Regions from separate parts of the Sphingomonas aerolata genome, predicted to be linked through region 2. Evidence: riboswitches for the same ligand, from Rfam matches in the RefSeq annotation. Region 2 holds a riboswitch; each other region holds the start of a gene.
What was found. Region 2 has a riboswitch for cobalamin ahead of NEF64_RS06445 (HoxN/HupN/NixA family nickel/cobalt transporter). Riboswitches for the same ligand answer to the same signal wherever they lie in the genome.

Region 1 (5,674 bases), 390 kb from region 2:
CGTCGGTCTCGATTCCTTGAAGTCTGCCACGGCAGGCGGCGCGCGCCGTGGCGCGCCCCCTGCCCCGGGATCAGCGGGCGCTCTGGCCCGGATTGGCGGCGCGATAGTCCGCCACCGCGCGCGACACGTCGGCGATCGGCACGTTCACCGCGGTTGCGAGGCGCGTGCCGAAGTCCTTGTCCGCCTGGTAGAAGTAGCTGACCATGATCGTCTTCGTCCGTGCCGACGTCACGACATTGAGATCACCCGCCAGGTTGGTCACCAGATCCGCCTTGTCCTGCGGCTTCAGCGCCCGGTAGAACTCGCCCGCCTGGGCAAAGTTGTTGGTCTTGGCGATCGGCTTCGCATCGACGGTCGCGTCGACACCATAGGGCGCGGCGCGGAAGCGGGCATCGGTCGACTTTGCCGCGGTCGCCGCCGGGAAGTAATTCACGTCGGACGCGCGGTTGGCGTGGTCGAGCTGGCCGTCCTGGTAATTGTTGACGACACTCGCGAGCGGACGATTGACCGGCAACTGCATCGCATTGGCGCCGATGCGATAGCGCTGCGTGTCCGAATAGGAGAACAGCCGGCCCTGCAGCATCCGGTCCGGCGACGCCTCGATCCCCGGCACGAGGTTGGCCGGTGCGAACGCCGACTGCTCGGTATAGTCGAAGAAATTGGTCGGCACCTTGTTGAGCGTCATCTCGCCGATCTTGCGGAACGGTACGCCCAGCCATTCCTTGGTGTCGTCGAACGGATTATAGTCGAGCTTGGCGAACGCCGACGCCGACATCGTCTGCACCATCAGGTCCCAGACGGGGAAGTTGCCCTTGCCGATCTCGCCATAGAGATCGTCGGTCAGGTAGTTCCAGGTCGCGGTCGCCACCTGCGCGCCGTTCAGGTTGCGCACGCCCTGGCGGCTGATCCAGCGGAACTTGGCGAACACCGTTTCGCCCTTAGCATTGACCAGCTTGAAGGCATGGACGCCGTTGCCGTCCATCGTCCGGTAGGACGCCGGGGTACCGAGGTTCGAATAGACATGCGCGAGCATGTTGGTCGCCTCCGGCGTCGCCGAGAAGAAGTCGAAGAAGCGATTGGGGTCCTGCTTGTTCGTCACAGGCGAGGGCTTGAGCGCGTGGATCATGTCCGGAAACTGGATCGCATCGCGGATGAAGAAGATCGGCAGGTTGTTGCCGACCAGATCCCAATTGCCCTGATCGGTATAGAATTTGGTCGCAAAGCCGCGCGGATCCCGCATGCCCTCGGGGCTGCCCGAGGGGTGGATCACGGTCGAGAAGCGGACGAACACCGGCGTCTGCTTGCCGGGCATGAACAAGGATGCGTTGGTGATGCTCGAAATGTCCGCGGTCGCGGTGAACACGCCGTGGGCACCGGTCCCGCGGGCATGGACGACGCGCTCGGGCACGCGCTCACGGTCGAAGCGTGCGAGCTTCTCGATCAGCGTCGTGTCCTCAAGCAGGACGGGGCCAAGGTCGCCCGCCGCCTTCGAGTGGCGGTTCTCGCCGATCGGCGCGCCATTGTCGCGGGTCATCTGCGGTGCGGCGGCACTGGCTGAATCACCCTTGGCTTCAACGGTGCCGGCCACACCGGCCTGCGCCAGCGCGGGCTTGCCGGCGCTGGACGGTGCCGCCGCGGTCGTCATGCGGGTTTCCGCCTGCGTCTCGGCCGGCGCCACCGTCTGCGCGGCAACCGGCTGAATCATGGCACCCGCCGATGTCGCAGCCAGCAGCATCGCCGTCACGGCCTGACGGCTCTTCACGTTCTTCATCTCGATCCCTTAATCCTGCATGCCATCAGCGTGGCATTTCCGCACAGAGCGTGCGGCACCGCCGCCTCCTGATCGAGGAGGCGTATCGCGCCAAACGGAGCTTCTGGATCACAGCAATCGAGCAGGACGATCGAGCCGCCATCGCGCCGCTCGCCGGACGATTGCCGAACGATCCTGACCGGGATAGACCGGCGCCGCTGACCTGTTCGATCCGAGCAGGGCGGCATGATCGCGTCGGTGCCCCGAAAGGGGCTTAATAGGGAACGCGGTGAGGGTGGTTCGCTACCTGAAGCCGAGGCTGTCCCTGCAACTGTAAGCGGCGAGCGCGATGCATTTCGCTTCTTCCTCGACCGGAAGGAGCAGCCACTGGGCCAGACGTTTCGTCATGAGGGCCTGGGAAGGCCGTGCATCGTGTGGTGACCCGTGAGCCAGGAGACCTGCCGGCGTCTGGTCGCTCTTGCCTGGCCCAGGGGGTGGCCGCGGCACGGTACTCCGTCGAGCGACGACGTGTGCGGTGGGGACCGCACGGGCATGCGTGCCGGTCGCGATGGCGTCCGGCTGGCGCGGATGTCGGCCGTTCGCGGGAGGTCCCTGCCGGGTTCGCTCGACGCCCCGGGGATTACCGTAATGCCATTCCTATTGTCTCGCCTCGCGGTGGCGGGGGCTTTGCTGTCACCTGTTTTCGCAGCACCGCTCAACGCTCAGTCTTTGCCTGTCTCGGACAATGAGGACATTCTGGTTGTCGGCCAGCAGGCGCGCGACACGCTCACCACGCCGAACGCGACCGGCAGCCGCCTGGGCCTCACGCCGCTCGAGACCCCCGCGACGATCTCGGTCATCGATGGCGCCACGATCCGCGCGCGCGGCGACCTGTCGGTGATCGACGCGACGAGCCGCGCACCGGGCATCAGCAACGCCGGAAACCCCGGCAATGGCGGCACCGCGCTCGCCGCGCGCGGCTTCAGCGGCCAGGGATCCGTGCTTCAGCTGATCGACGGTATAAGGCTGTTCCCGGCTGCCGGCACGATAACCTTTCCGACCGATCCGTGGATGGTCGAGCGGATCGACATCCTGAGCGGCCCAGCCTCGGTGCTCTACGGCCAGGGCGCGCTGGGCGGTGCGGTGAATGTCCTGATGCGTAAACCCGATACGCAGCGGACGCACGTGGAGGGCGAGATCGGCTACGGCTCGCAGGACAGCTTCCATGTCGCGGCGGGCGCAGGCGGGCCGATCACCGAGCGCCTCTCCTATCGCATCGACGGCAGCTATCGCCGATCGGACGGCTATGTCGATCGCGGCCAGTCGCGCAGTCATGCCGTGTCGGGCACGCTGCGCTGGGCGCCGACCGACACGCTCGTCGTCACCGCGCGGGATGATTATGGCGACCAGAAGCCGATGCGCTATTTCGGCACGCCGCTGATCGACGGACGGCTCGACGACCGCATCCGGGAGCGTAACTACAACACACGCGACGGCGGCATCCGCTACCTGGACAACCGCACCAGCCTGCAGGTCGACTGGACGCCGAGCGATGCGGTCACCGTCAGCAACCAGGCCTATCGCCTCACCTCCAAACGCTCCTGGCTCAATCTCGAAACCTATTGCTGGATCGCTGCGGACGGGGTCTGCGCCAACGGCAGCGGCAACACCGGTACGCCCGGCGGCATCGTGCGTACCGACATGACCGGCATCGTCCACGACCAGATGCAATGGGGCGATCAGGGCAGCGTGACGCTCCGAACAGGCATCGCCGATGGCGTCGGCAACGACCTTGTCATGGGCTTCGACGTCAACCTCATCAAACTGACCTACTCCCACAATTTCGGGTCTGACCCGCAGGTTTCGGAGGTCGACCCCTTCGCGTTCGATCCCGGTCTGATCGTCGACACACAGGGCATCGCACCGCGCTATCGCACGCGCACGACCGAATATGCGGTCTTTGCCGAGGATCGGCTGAAGCTCGGCACCCACGTCTCGATCATCGGTGGCGTCCGCTACGAGCGCGACACAATCCGCCGCTGGTCGATCGACTATCCGGGCGGCACCGGCACCGAGACGTTCGTGCTCGCCAAGCGGCTGCACAATGTGACCTGGCGGATCGGGAGCGTCTATCAGCCGATCCCGACGGTGTCGCTCTATGGGCAATATGCCACCGGCGTGGACCCGCTGGGGACGCTGACGACCTATTCGACCGGGCAGGTGCAGTTCAGCAACGCGGTTGGCGATCAGGTCGAGGTCGGCGCGAAGGCGGTGTTCCTCGACGGTCGCGGCACCGCCACCCTCGCCGCCTACCGCATCATCAAGAAACGCCTGCTGGCGCAGCTGACCCCGACGAGCCCGGTCGAGCAGGTCGGCCAGCGATCGGCCAAGGGTATCGAGGCCGCGGTATCGCTCGATCTGCCTTACGGTGTCGGCATTGATGCGAACGGCAGCGTGCTCGACGCGACGTTCGACGACTTCCTCTCAGGCGGTACGCGCTTCGATGGCAATACCCCGCCGGACGTGCCTGAGGCGCTAGCCAACCTCTGGCTGCGCTGGAACGCGACGCGTGCACTGCAGGCGCGCGCCGGCCTGCGCTACGTCGGGCGTAGTTATTCGGACAATGCGAACAGCTTCCGCGTCCCCAGCTACGCCACGGTCGATGCCACGCTCTCCTATGCGGTGACGCCGCAGCTCGCGGTCGACATCCACGGCTACAATTTGTTCGACCGCGACTATGCGATCAGCACGTACAACAACCATCAATGGGTCCTCGGCCGTCCCCGCGCCATCGACGTCTCGCTTCGCGTCGGCTTCTAGCGCGCCCCGCGGCCGGCAGCCCTTGGGACGGGCCACCGGCGATGTCGCCCCCCGGGAAAACCCCGGATAGCCGGTCGCGCGCGCGCCCGCCTAAGCCGCATGGCCACCCCATGAGGAGACATTGCGCATGCCGTTTTACCGGGCTTCCGAGCTGTTTACCCTGCGTCCCGTGCCGCCCACACTCGGCAAGCCGGCATGGATGAACCTGCGCGCCGTACCGCGGGCACCCTGGGCGGGGGAGCCGGAGGCACTGCGCGGGCCCGGCATCTACGGCATGTTCCATGACGACCGGCTCGTCTATGTCGGCCTATATGCCGGCAAGGCTGAGCGGCCCTTTGGCGGATCGGTCCTCGAGCGCTGGGAGAAGCACGTCACCTATCAGACGCTGCGCTCGCCCTATGTCACCTTCGCCCGTCGGCATCTCAAGCATCTGCATGCGCTCGCCGCCGCAGAGCCCAACGGACCGATCGAGACGATCGTCGCGATGCTGGCGCTGAACGGCGATGAAAGCCCGCTTCTCCAGCGCAAGGGCGGCAGCTGCACCTTCGCCAAGGCGCAGCTCGCGGCCGCACACTGGGATGTGTTCGGGCCGGGGAACGAGGCCACGATGCTCGATCACCTCGGCTTCACCTATCTCCAATTGCCGCGCGACCTGGCCGCGACCGTTCTCCCCGAGCCCGGGCAGCGGCCGAGCGCATGGGTGAAGAAGCACTGGCTCGCGCCGATCGAGCGGAATCTCATTGCCGCGTTCATGCCGCCCTGCAACGACGGCACCGAACCCGGCGACGCGCCAGCGGTCGATCCGGTCGCGTTCGAGGAGCGGCTCGCCCGGCTGCTCGCCGACCGCCCCGCACCCGCCGTCGAAGATCTGGCCGGAGAGAGCGAGGCCGACGATGAAACCGACGGTGACGAGGAGGCGCTGCGCACCGAACCGACCGCCGCACCGAACGAGCGCGAGGCGCTGCTCGACGATCTCGCCCGGCTCTGCCCCGGCGCGCTGGAGATCTATTATACCGACGTTCCCGATCTGCGCATCCGGCCGCGCTCGCACGCACGCCGGGTGCTGCTGAACGTCTTTGCACATGGCGGTGGGCTCGCCTGCCG
Region 2 (5,674 bases):
CGCGTCGCCTGGTTCGGCGCGATCGGCGCGACGGGGCGGGGCTTTTCGCCCGTCGTTGTGACAGTGCCGGGCCGCGGTGGCGCAGGGGTCCGGGTGGCGTTGTCGCGGCATATCGTCGCGCAACTCAACGGGAGCGCAGGCGGGATCGCGGCGGCGCTGGCGACCGGCGACGTCGGCGCGATCAGCGACGCCGATGCAGAGGCGATGCGGCGCGCCGGGCTGGCGCATCTCCTGTCGGTGAGCGGCCTCCACATCACCGCCGCGGTCGCCGCGACGATGCTGATCGTGATGCGGCTGCTTGCGCTCAGCCCGTGGCTCGCGCTGCACACGCGACTGCCGTTGATCGCCGCGCTTGCCGGTGCGGCGGCGGCGATCGGTTATACCGTGCTGACGGGCAGCCAGGTGCCGACGATCCGCTCCTGCGTCGCGGCGTTGCTGGTGCTGGTTGCGTTGGCGATGGGGCGCGAGGCAATGACGTTGCGGCTGGTCGCGACGGGGGCGATCGCGGTGATGCTCGCGCTGCCCGAATCGCTGGCCGGGCCGAGCTTCCAATTGTCGTTCGCCGCGATCACCGCGATTATCGCACTGCACGAGCATCCCGTCGTCCGTGCCACGTTCGCGCCGCATGACGAGGGCCGCGGCAGGCGCCTGTTGCGCGGCGTGGGGTCGCTGTTGCTGACCGGGCTCGTCGTCGAGGCGGCGCTGATGCCGATCGCGGTCTATCATTTCCACAAGGCCGGGCTGTACGGCGCGGTCGCCAACATCGTCGCGATCCCGCTGACCACGTTCGTCGTGATGCCGTTCGAGGCGCTGGCGCTGCTGCTCGACACGATCGGGATTGGCGCGCCCGCCTGGTGGCTGGTGCAGCATGCGCTCGACGCGCTGCTGTGGCTCGCGCGCGGTGTGGCGCATGCACCGGGCGCGGTCCGCGCGTTGCCGGCGGTTCCCGACGGGGCGTTTGCCTTGATGGTCGGCGGCGGTGTGTGGATCGCGCTGTGGCGGACGCGGTGGCGACGGATCGGAATCCTGCCCTTGGCGGTCGGCGCGATCTGGGCGCTGACGACGCCGTCACCCGATATCCTTGTGACGGGCGATGGTCGCCACGTCGCGGTCCGGACCGCCGCCGGGCTCGCGCTGCTCCGCGATCGGGCGGGTGACTATGTCCGCGATACGCTGGCGGAGAATGGTGGGGTCGACGGTGAGCCGCTGCTGCTCGCGGATCAGCCCGATGCGCGGTGCAGCCGCGACCTGTGCCTGACCGATGTTGTCGCCCGCGGCCGAGCCTGGCGCGTGCTGGCGACGCGGAGCGTTTACCGGGTGCCGATCGCGGAGATGGTTGCCGCCTGCCGGCGCGCGGACATCGTCATCAGCGAGCGCGGGCTGCCGCGTGGTTGTACGCCGCGATGGCTGAAGCTCGATCGATCGGTGCTTGAGCGGACCGGGGGGATCGCGTTGACGCTGACCACGGGGCGGATGGTGACGGTGCTCAATCCGGGAGATCGGCACCCGTGGCGCGATCCGCCGACGCTGGCGCGGCCAATGCGACGGTTCGGGGCGGCGGGCGATCAGCATGGGCTGGCCGGGGGGGCGGCGTCGGTCCGGTTTCGGGTGCCGGCTCGGGGGTGGTCAGAGCGATAGGTCGCGACTGGGTATGTCGGGTCATGATACTGCGAAGGTGGGGCCTCCGATTGGGAGGGCCGCAATTCCGAAACGCGGACGATGGTGCCTGGGGCCGTTGGTCACGAACGCCACTGCCGGTTGCGTGGCGGTGATGACCGCCAGCGCCACCCGGCATTCGTCAGTCGTAGCGGCGCAGGATACCCGACAGCTTGCCCTGAACCCGGACCTGTGCGGGCGCATAACGCTGGGGGTCATAGGCGCGGTTGGCCGGGTCGAGCCGGACCATTGCGCCCTCGCGGCGGAAATATTTCAGCGTCGCTTCGCTGTCCTCGATCAGCGCGACGACGATCTCGCCGTCGCGTGCGATCTCGGTACGGCGGATCAGCGCATAATCGCCGTCAAGGATGCCGGCTTCGACCATCGAGTCCCCCGAAACCTCCAGCGCATAATGCTCGCCAGTGCCAAGCAAAGCGGCCGGGACGGCGAGCATCGAACTGCCTTCAAAGGCTTCGATTGGGACGCCGGCGGCGATCCGGCCGTGCAGCGGGATCTCGACGACGTCGTTCGCCGCGATGCGATCGGGCGACGCGGGCGTGGCGCTGGCCGTGTTCGGCGCAGATACGGTGTCGGCCGATGCCGCCACCTTCGGCCCCGACTTCGCCGCCATCTGCCCTGTTGCAGACTCGGGACGCTCGGGCATCCGCAGCACTTCGAGCGCGCGCGCACGGTTGGGCAGGCGTCGGATGAAGTTGCGCTCCTCAAGCGCGCTGATCAGACGGTGCACGCCCGATTTCGATTTCAGGTCGAGCGCGTCCTTCATCTCCTCGAACGAGGGCGACACGCCCGTCTCGGCGAGGCGGTCATTGATGAAGCAGACAAGCTCGTGCTGCTTGCGCGTGAGCATAACGGTTCTCCGTCCGGAACAGACGAGGAACTTCTATGGAACACTTGCAGCTTCGTCAAGCGGTGACGTCACGCGATGACGAGGATTTCCGCCGAGTCGCCCGCCCTTGCCGCCGGCGCGTCGCCGTCGCGGATGATCAGGCAGGACGAACGGGCGAGCGTCAGCAGCATCGAGCTGTCCTGGATGGTCGAGGCATAGGCGCGACCCTTGCGCAGTTCGGCGCGCATATAGTCGGTCCGCGACTGGTTGGGCGGAAGATCCTCGCCGAGCAGCGCATGCGTCGTCTGCGGCAGGGGATCGCGCGCGCCGAGCATGTGCGCGACCACGGGGCGGACGAACAGGATCGCGGTGACGAAGGCGGAGACGGGATTGCCCGGCAGGCCGAGCAGCATCGTCCGGCCAAGCGTACCCGCCATCATCGGCTTGCCCGGGCGCAGCGCGATCCGCCAGAAGTCGATTGCCCCGCCGGCCGCCTCGATCGCGGGGCGGACGAGGTCGTGATCGCCGACCGACGCGCCCCCCGTGGTTACCAGCAGATCGGCGTCGACCCCGGCAAAGGCGTCACGCAGCGTGTCGAGCCGGTCGGGGAGGATTCCGAGATCGATAATGTCGACGGGCAGGTCGGCGAGCATCGCGGCGAGCATGATGCCGTTTGATTCCGGTAGCGGGACGGGGTCGCTGGTCGAGCCGGGCGGAACGAGCTCGTCCCCCGTCGCGGCGACCGCGACGCGCAGCCGGCGGCCGACCGACAGCGTGCCGTGTCCGCCGGTCGCAGCGACCGCGATGCGCGCGGGCGTCAGCCGATCGCCGGCCGCGATCAGCCGCGTGCCGGTCGCGAAGTCGAGCCCCTTGCGGCGTGTGTTGCGGCCTTCAAAGGCGGGGCCTTCGCCGTCGAGCATCAGCCGGTCGCCGTCGCGCGCGGCCTCTTCCTGAACAAGGACGGTATCAGCGCCGGGCGGCATCGCCGCGCCGGTGAAGATGCGCGTCGCCTCGCCCGGGGCGAGCGTGCCGGCGAAGGGGCGGCCGGCCGCGCTCTCGCCGATGACCGTCCACGGCCCGGGTAGATCGGCGTAGCGGATCGCATAGCCGTCCATCGCCGAAAGGTCGGTCGCAGGCTGGGTGCGGCGGGCGAGAATGTCCTCCGCCGCCCAGCGACCCATCGCGGAGCGCAGCGGCACGGTTTCGGCCGGCACGCGCGATGCCATGGCGAAGAGGCGGGACTGGGCTTCGGCGACGGGGACGAGAGGGCGCATGCGGGCTCCGTTCAGCGGGGCGATGAAGGTCTGCGCTGCTCGCACGAATGCCGCGGGGCGGAAAGCGGGCAACGCCGCGACCGGCAGGACACCGGTCGGTTATGCGATCAACGTACGAGGTAAGGCAGACGTTGCGGTGAGATGGGACGACATGCCCTGCGTTGCGTCGCGCGCAAATCCTGTCGTCAGCGCAGGCAAAACGCGCTAGCCCTGTGGCGCAGGTCCGACGCAAGCCGGATCCGCACAGATCGCGTCGGTGCCCCTCGGGGCTTGAATGGGAATGCGGTGCGGGGTTTGCCCCAAGACCGCAGCTGTCCCTGCAACTGTAAGCGGCGAGCGACACGCACGCGCCCCCTGCGACGGGGGCAGCCACTGGGCCGATGGCCTGGGAAGGTGTGCGTCGAGCCTTGACCCGTGAGCCAGGAGACCTGCCGGCGTCTGGTCGCTCTTGTCCCGGTCCAGGGGGTGGCCGAGGCACGGTGAACGCCGTCTGAGCGACGACCATGCGGCGGGGGCCGCATCGGCGACGCATGCCGGCCGCTCAGGGCGTCCGGTCGGCGCGCGTCCCGGTCGTTCGCGGCAGGCCCCCGTCCTCGTCGGACGCCGGGGATGTGCCAATGACCAAGATCATGACCGGGCGGACCGCCGGTCGTTCGACGCGACACCGGATCGGCTGGATGTTCGCGATGCTGGTGGCGGCCAATATCGCCGCCTGGGGATGGGCGTTCGCGCTGTTCCAAACGCAGCCATTGATGCTGGGCACCGCGATGCTCGCCTGGGGGCTGGGGCTGCGCCATGCGGTCGACGCCGATCATATCGCGGCGATCGACAACGTGACGCGCAAGCTGATGCAGGACGGGCAGCGGCCGATCGGGGTCGGCTTCTGGTTCGCGGTCGGCCATTCGGGGATCGTCCTGATCGCCGCGGTCGCGATCGCGCTGACCGCGAGTGCGCTGGCGCAGTTCGAGGCGTTCAAGCAGGCGGGCGGGGTGATCGCGACACTGATCTCCGCGCTGTTCCTGTTCACGATCGCGGCGATGAACCTGATCATCCTGCGATCGGTGTGGCGGACCTTCGGCCATGTCCGCGGCGGGGGGCGCTATGTCGAGGAGGATCTCGACCTGCTTCTCGGCAATCGCGGGCTGCTCGCGCGGCTGTTCCGGCCGATGTTCCGGCTGGTCACGCGCAGCTGGCACATGGCGCCGCTCGGGTTCCTGTTCGGGCTGGGGTTCGACACCGGGACCGAAGTCGCGATCCTCGGCCTGTCTGCAAGCCAGGCGGCGGACGGGCTGTCGATCGGCACGGTGCTGGTGCTGCCGGTGCTGTTCGCGACGGGCATGGCACTGGTCGACAGTGCCGACGGGGTGGTGATGCTCGGCGCGTATGAATGGGCGTTCGTGAAGCCGATCCGCAAGCTCTATTACAACATCACGATCACGCTGATCTCGGCGATCGTCGCGATCGCGATCGGCGGGATCGAGACGCTCGCGCTGCTGGCGTCGAAGCTCGGCCTGAGCGGGGGCGTGTGGGACGTTGCTTCGGCGCTGGGCGAGAATTTCAACGGGCTGGGCTTTGCGATCATCGCGCTGTTCGTGGCGTGCTGGGTGCTGAGTTTCGCGATCTACCGGTGGAAGCGGTTCGACGAGATCGAGGTGGTGCGGGGGTAACGAGCAGCGTCGTCATCCCCGGCTCGACCCGGCGCCCAGAGCCAATCACCGGATCATGCGTGGCCCTGGATCCTGACTTTCGTCAGAATGACGGAGGTCAGGTGCATTGGCACAGTCACGAAACTCCTCTAAACCCAACCCCGAGGTTTGGTTCTACCGAACCTCAACAGATCGCGCCGGTGCCCTTCGGGGCTTGAATGGGAATGCGGTGCGGGAGCTTTGCCTCCCAA
Region 3 (5,674 bases), 1.1 Mb from region 2:
TTCGGTCGGGTCGAAAACCTGTTCGACGAGCGGTACGAGGAGGTGTTCAGCTATGTTGGCCAGGGGCGCGGCGCCTATGTCGGCGTGAAGGCAGCATTCTGATGCGGAGCGAGGCGGAGCACACGGCGCGGATGGCCAAGAAGAAGGTCGTCCAGGACAAGATCGTCGCGGCCAAGACGATCGAGAAGGGCCTGCTGATGGTCCACACCGGACCGGGCAAGGGCAAGACCACCGCGGCGCTTGGCATGGCGGTGCGGATGATGGGGCATGGGCGAAAGGTCGGGATCGTACAGTTCGTCAAGGGTGCGATGACGACCGGCGAGAAGGTCATCTTTGACGCCTTTCCCGATCTGGTCGAATTCAAGCCGATGGGCGAGGGCTTTACCTGGGATACGCAGGATCGGGCCCGCGATATCGCGGTGGCGCGCGAAGGGTGGGACGAGGTCCGCCGAATGATCCTCGACCCGAGCTATGCGATGGTCATCGCCGACGAGATCAACATCGTCCTGCGCTATGACTATCTGCCACTCGACGAGGTGCTTGCGGGGTTCGCGGCGCGACCGGCGATGACGCATGTCGTGGCGACGGGACGCAACGCGCCCGAGGCGTTGATTGCCGCGGCGGATCTCGTCACCGAGATGGGGCAGGTCAAGCATCCGTTCCGGGGCGGGGTCAAGGCCCAGGCCGGCGTTGAGTTCTAACGGTCGCGGCGAGGACTAGCTGGACGCTGCGTGCGCAACTGCGCCGCGAGGCTTTGCGCGGCGAGCACATAGGCGGGACCTCCGCAGACGGTCCACGCCTCGGGGATGCGCAGACGGGGAATCCCGTCGAGAATCGGATGATGCAGCATTTCGGTGCCCTGATCGGTCACGCGGTCGGTGGCGCTCTCAACGACGAGATAGTCCGGGCGTGCCAGCGCCATTTGTTCGAGCGACAGTTGCGAAAGTGCCGGCTTGCCGAGCCGGGTCGCGAGATTGGCCAGCCCGAGACGCTGCATCAGTTCGTCGACGAGCGTGCCGGTACCGGTCAGGAAACCCCGACGCTGATAATAGGCCGCCGTACGACCACCTCCCGGGGCGCGCGGCAATCGTGCGAGCGCGGTGTCCATCCGGCGGATCAGCGTTTCGCCGCGATCGGGGTGCCCGATGGCTGCGGCGACCTGCCGGACTTGCGTCACGATCGCGGTATAGCTGTCAGCGGGGGGCAGATCGAGCGTCGCGACGTTCCGGCCGGCGAGAACTGCGGCGACCGTCTGGCGTCGGAACGGCGAGGAGATCACGAGATCGGGGCGGAGCATCAGGACGTCTTCGGCGCTGCCACGGCTGACTGGGATGGTACGCGCGGCGTTGGCGGCCGCGGACATGTTCGGATCACGCGCGAACCGGGTCAGTGCGACGATCTGCGCGGGGTCGGCCAGCGCCAGAAGATACTGGTCAGCGCACAGGTTGAGCGAAACGATACGCGCCGGCGGTCGAGGCGCTGCCGCCGCAGCAGATGCGCCAGCGGCAGCGATGATCAGGATGGTCAGGAGACGGCGGCGGCGCATACGCAAAGCCCTGCCGCAGCGGGCGCTTATGCGCTAGGCGGAAATCGATGCGGTGGGATCTGGCACTATGGAACGCGTGACGCGTGCGCGATTGGTCGGTGGCCTCGCGCTGCTTGCGCTGCTGGCCGGCGCCGCGTCGGTCGCGGTGGGTAGCGCGGCGATCCCGCTGGCGCATGTCGTGCGGGCGCTCAGCGGGCAGGGCGATCCGATCGAACGCGCGATCCTGTTCGAACTTCGGCTGCCGCGCGCGATCCTAGGGCTCGCGGTCGGCGCGATGCTGGGGCTGTCGGGTGCTGCGCTGCAGGGATTCCTGCGCAATCCGCTGGCCGAGCCATCGGTGCTGGGCGCGTCGAACGGCGCATCGCTGGGCGCGGTGATCGCGCTGTATTTCGGGCTGGCGGAGCTTCATCCGGCGATGCTGCCGATCGTGGCGATCGCCGGGGCGTTCGCGGCGCTGGGGTTGCTGTTCGTGCTGGCGGCCGGGTCGCAAAGCGCCTTGTCACTGATCCTCGCGGGGATTGCGGTTGGAACGCTGGCCGTCGCGGGGGTCAGTCTGGCGCTGAACCTGTCCCCCAACCCATTTGCAGCGATGGAGATCATGACCTGGTTGCTCGGGTCGCTCGAAGACCGGTCGTTCAGCCATGTCGCGCTGGCGCTGCCCTGTATCGCGCTCGGCATGGTGCTGGTCGCCTGGGACGGCCATGCGCTCGACGCGCTGACGCTCGGCGAGGATGGCGCACGCGCGCTAGGCGTCGATCTGCGTCGGACGCGCATGCGGATGCTGGTCGGGGTGGCGATCGGGGTCGGCGGGGCGGTTGCGGTATCGGGCGCGATCGGGTTCATCGGCCTGATCGTCCCGCATCTCGTCCGGCCGATGACCGATCGTTCGCCATCGGCGATCCTGCTCCCCTCCGCACTGGGCGGGGCCGCGTTGCTCACTTTCGCCGACGTACTGGTCCGGGTGATCCCGACGTCGAACGAACTCAAGCTCGGGGTCGTCACCGCGTTTCTCGGTGTGCCGGTGTTCCTCGTCCACCTCATCCGCGAGCGGCGGCTGTGGTAGCCCTCTCCGCGGACCGCCTCAGCGTCCGCCGTGCCGGGCGGGTCGTGGTCGACGATGTCAACTTCGCGGCAGAGGGCGGCGCGCTCATCGGGATCGTCGGCCCCAATGGGGCGGGCAAATCGACGCTGGTCCAGGCGCTGCTCGGGCTGGTTTCCGCTACGGGGGCGATCCTGCTCGACGGCGTTCCGCTGCCGGAGCGCTCGCGACGCGCGATTGCGCAGACTGTCGCGTATCTGCCGCAGGGTCAAAATCTTCATTGGCCGCTGAGCGTCGAACGTCTCGTCGCGCTGGGCCGATTGCCCCATCTCGCACCGCTGTCCCGCATCTCACGGGACGACCATGCCGCGATTGCCCGTGCGATGGCGGCGGCGGACGTGACCTCGCTTGCCGCGCGTGTCGCGACCGAGATTTCGGGGGGTGAGCGGGCCCGCGTCCTGCTGGCAAGGGCGCTCGCGGTGGAGGCGCCGGCGCTGATCGTCGACGAGCCGCTCGCGTCGCTCGATCCCGCGCATCAGATCGCAGTCATGGAGATCCTGCGGGCGGAGGCCGCGCGGGGCGTCCTGGTAATTGCGGTACTGCACGATCTGGGGCTCGCCGCACGCTATTGCGATCGTATCCTCGTGCTCGACGCGGGCCGGCTCGTCGCCGACGGCGCGCCTTCGGCAGTGCTGACGCCGGCGCGGCTGCGTGAGACCTATGGTGTTCGGGCGTGGTTCGGATCGATCGAGGGCGTACCGGTCGTGGTAGCGCTGACGCGTGACAACGCGCAGGGCGATTGACCCGGGCCGCTTGCCCGGCCTATTCCTCTGACCGCGACAGGTTCCCCGGCGACGGGGATGAAAAGGGAACGGGAGAACCCCGGCTGCCCCTGCAACTGTAAGCGGCGAGCCATCGTGCCATCATGCCATTGGGATCCCGGTCCCGAGAAGGCGGCGCGAAGGGCTGTGACCCGTGAGCCAGGAGACCTGCCCGTCGCGGTCGTCTTTCGTCCGGCCAGGGTGCGCCGAGCGGACGGGGGTAAACCCGCGCGACGACATAACCAGCCTGCGGCTTGTGCCGCGGGCGCGTATGTCATGGGGTTTCAATGCCAAATCTACTGGTTCCCGCCGAAGACGGGGCGGCCGTCGTCGCCTGCAGCACCTGCCGCGCTTCCACCGATGCGAAGGACGATGCCGAGGGCATGCGGGGCGGTGCAAGACTCGTCGCAGCATTGCAGGCGGTCCAGGCGAGTGATCCGCGCTATGCCGGGATTGCGGTGCAGGCGATGCCGTGCCTGTTCGCCTGCCAGGACTTCTGCACCATCCATGTTCGTGGGCCCGCGAAGATCGGCTATGTGCTGGGGCGCTTCACGCCGGATGAGGAGGCTGCGCGAGCGATCCTCGATTATGCCGTGCTGCATGCGGAGAGTGCGGAGGGGCAGGTGCCGTTTCGGCAGTGGCCCGCCGGGATCAAGGGGCATTTCATCACCCGGACGCCCCCCGCCGGCTATGTCGCGCAGTGAGGCAGTTCCCGACGGTCGCGGCGTTCGACGCGGCGCTGGGGGCTCTTCCTGCGGCAGACGAAGCCGCGCGAGGGGCCGCATCGCTGCGGCAAACACAGTTGACCAAGCCACCGGGATCGCTTGGCCGACTTGAAGACCTCGCGGTCTTCATGGCGGGCTGGCAGGGGCGCGAGCGGCCGCGGTTCGAGCGTGCGCGGGCGGCGATTTTCGCCGGAAATCACGGCGTTGCGGTGCACGGGGTGAGCGCTTTCCCGGTCTCCGTGACCGCACAGATGGTCGAGAATTTCCGTCGTGGGGGCGCGGCGATCAATGCGCTGGCGGATGCCGTCGGGCTCGAGCTGATCATCGCCGACATCGATCTGGAAACCCCCACGGCGGATTTCACGACGGCACCGGCGATGGACGAAGCCGCGTGTCTCGCCGCACTCAACATCGGTGCCGACGTCGTCGTGCCGGGGCTCGACATGCTTGTCGTGGGTGAGATGGGGATCGGGAATTCCACGTCGGCCGCAGCACTGTGTCTGCGCAGTTACGGCGGAACCGCCGCGGACTGGGTTGGCCCGGGGACGGGGGTTGATGTGGCGGGAATCGCGCGGAAAATCGCGGTGGTCGAGGCGGGGATTGGGCGGCATGATGATTTCCCGCGTACGCCGTTCGAGACGTTGCGGCGGGTGGGGGGGCGTGAAATCGTCGCGATCGCCGGCGCGGTGGTGGCGGCGCGGCTGGCGGGGGTGCCGGTGGTGCTCGACGGATTCATTTCGTCGGCGGCGATCGCACCGATTGCGGCGGCGTATCCTGGCATCACAGAGCACTGCATTGCGGGGCATTGTTCGGCCGAACCAGGGCATGAGCGGTTGCTCGCCGCGCTGAAACTCGAGCCTTTACTGAGACTTGGGATGCGGTTGGGGGAGGGAAGCGGGGCGGCGGTTGCGGTGGGAGTGATCCGGTCGGCGTTGGCGGCGCATGACGGGATGGCGACGTTTGCCGAGGCGGGGGTGTCGGTGGCGTGAGTGCGCCGTTCCTGCTCCACCTGCTGCGGCATGGCGCGCCTGAACTAACCGGGCGGATGCTGGGGCGGACCGATAGTCCGGTCACGGCGGAGGGAATGGCGGCCTGTATGGCTCGGGTAAAACCGCTGAATTTCAAGAAGATCGTCTGTTCTGATCTCATGCGAACGCAGGCTGTTGCGGATGCGATCGGGCGGGAGCGGGGGCTGGCTCCAACGACCGATGCGCGGTGGCGGGAGCTGGATTTCGGGGATTGGGACGGGCTGGCTGCGGCGGAGATCGACGCTGCGGCGTTGCAGCGGTTCTGGGACGATCCGGATGGTGCACCGCCGCCGGGTGGGGAACGGTGGAGCAATCTGGTCGCAAGAGTTACCGATGCGATAGAAGATCTTACACCCGAAACCTCATTGATCGTGACACATGGCGGGGCGATCCGTGCGGCGCTGAAAACGCTGTGCGAGTTCGGCCAGCGCGAGCTCTGGGCATTCGATTTGCCTTATGCGGCGCTGATTAGTTTGCGGATCTGGCCGGACCGGACGGCGCAGATCGTGGCGCTG

Region 1: another riboswitch for cobalamin. It lies ahead of NEF64_RS04585 (TonB-dependent receptor); the one in region 2 lies ahead of NEF64_RS06445 (HoxN/HupN/NixA family nickel/cobalt transporter).
Region 3: another riboswitch for cobalamin. It lies ahead of NEF64_RS11370 (DUF1636 domain-containing protein); the one in region 2 lies ahead of NEF64_RS06445 (HoxN/HupN/NixA family nickel/cobalt transporter).

Annotation. Positions count from the first base shown of each region.
Region 1 is NZ_CP098762.1:977,200-982,873, reverse strand. It holds gene NEF64_RS04590 (catalase) at 71-1,771, opposite strand; cobalamin riboswitch at 1,992-2,230, shown strand; gene NEF64_RS04585 (TonB-dependent receptor) at 2,399-4,570, shown strand; gene NEF64_RS04580 (hypothetical protein) at 4,698-5,674, shown strand, end outside.
Region 2 is NZ_CP098762.1:1,371,937-1,377,610, forward strand. It holds gene NEF64_RS06430 (ComEC/Rec2 family competence protein) at 1-1,638, shown strand, start outside; gene lexA (transcriptional repressor LexA) at 1,799-2,524, opposite strand; gene NEF64_RS06440 (molybdopterin molybdotransferase MoeA) at 2,593-3,777, opposite strand; cobalamin riboswitch at 4,015-4,227, shown strand; gene NEF64_RS06445 (HoxN/HupN/NixA family nickel/cobalt transporter) at 4,407-5,444, shown strand; cobalamin riboswitch at 5,605-5,674, shown strand, end outside.
Region 3 is NZ_CP098762.1:2,497,342-2,503,015, reverse strand. It holds gene NEF64_RS11395 (TonB-dependent receptor plug domain-containing protein) at 1-102, shown strand, start outside; gene cobO (cob(I)yrinic acid a,c-diamide adenosyltransferase) at 102-701, shown strand; gene NEF64_RS11385 (ABC transporter substrate-binding protein) at 698-1,546, opposite strand; gene NEF64_RS11380 (FecCD family ABC transporter permease) at 1,614-2,609, shown strand; gene NEF64_RS11375 (ABC transporter ATP-binding protein) at 2,603-3,388, shown strand; cobalamin riboswitch at 3,410-3,596, shown strand; gene NEF64_RS11370 (DUF1636 domain-containing protein) at 3,694-4,110, shown strand; gene cobT (nicotinate-nucleotide--dimethylbenzimidazole phosphoribosyltransferase) at 4,107-5,120, shown strand; gene NEF64_RS11360 (histidine phosphatase family protein) at 5,117-5,674, shown strand, end outside.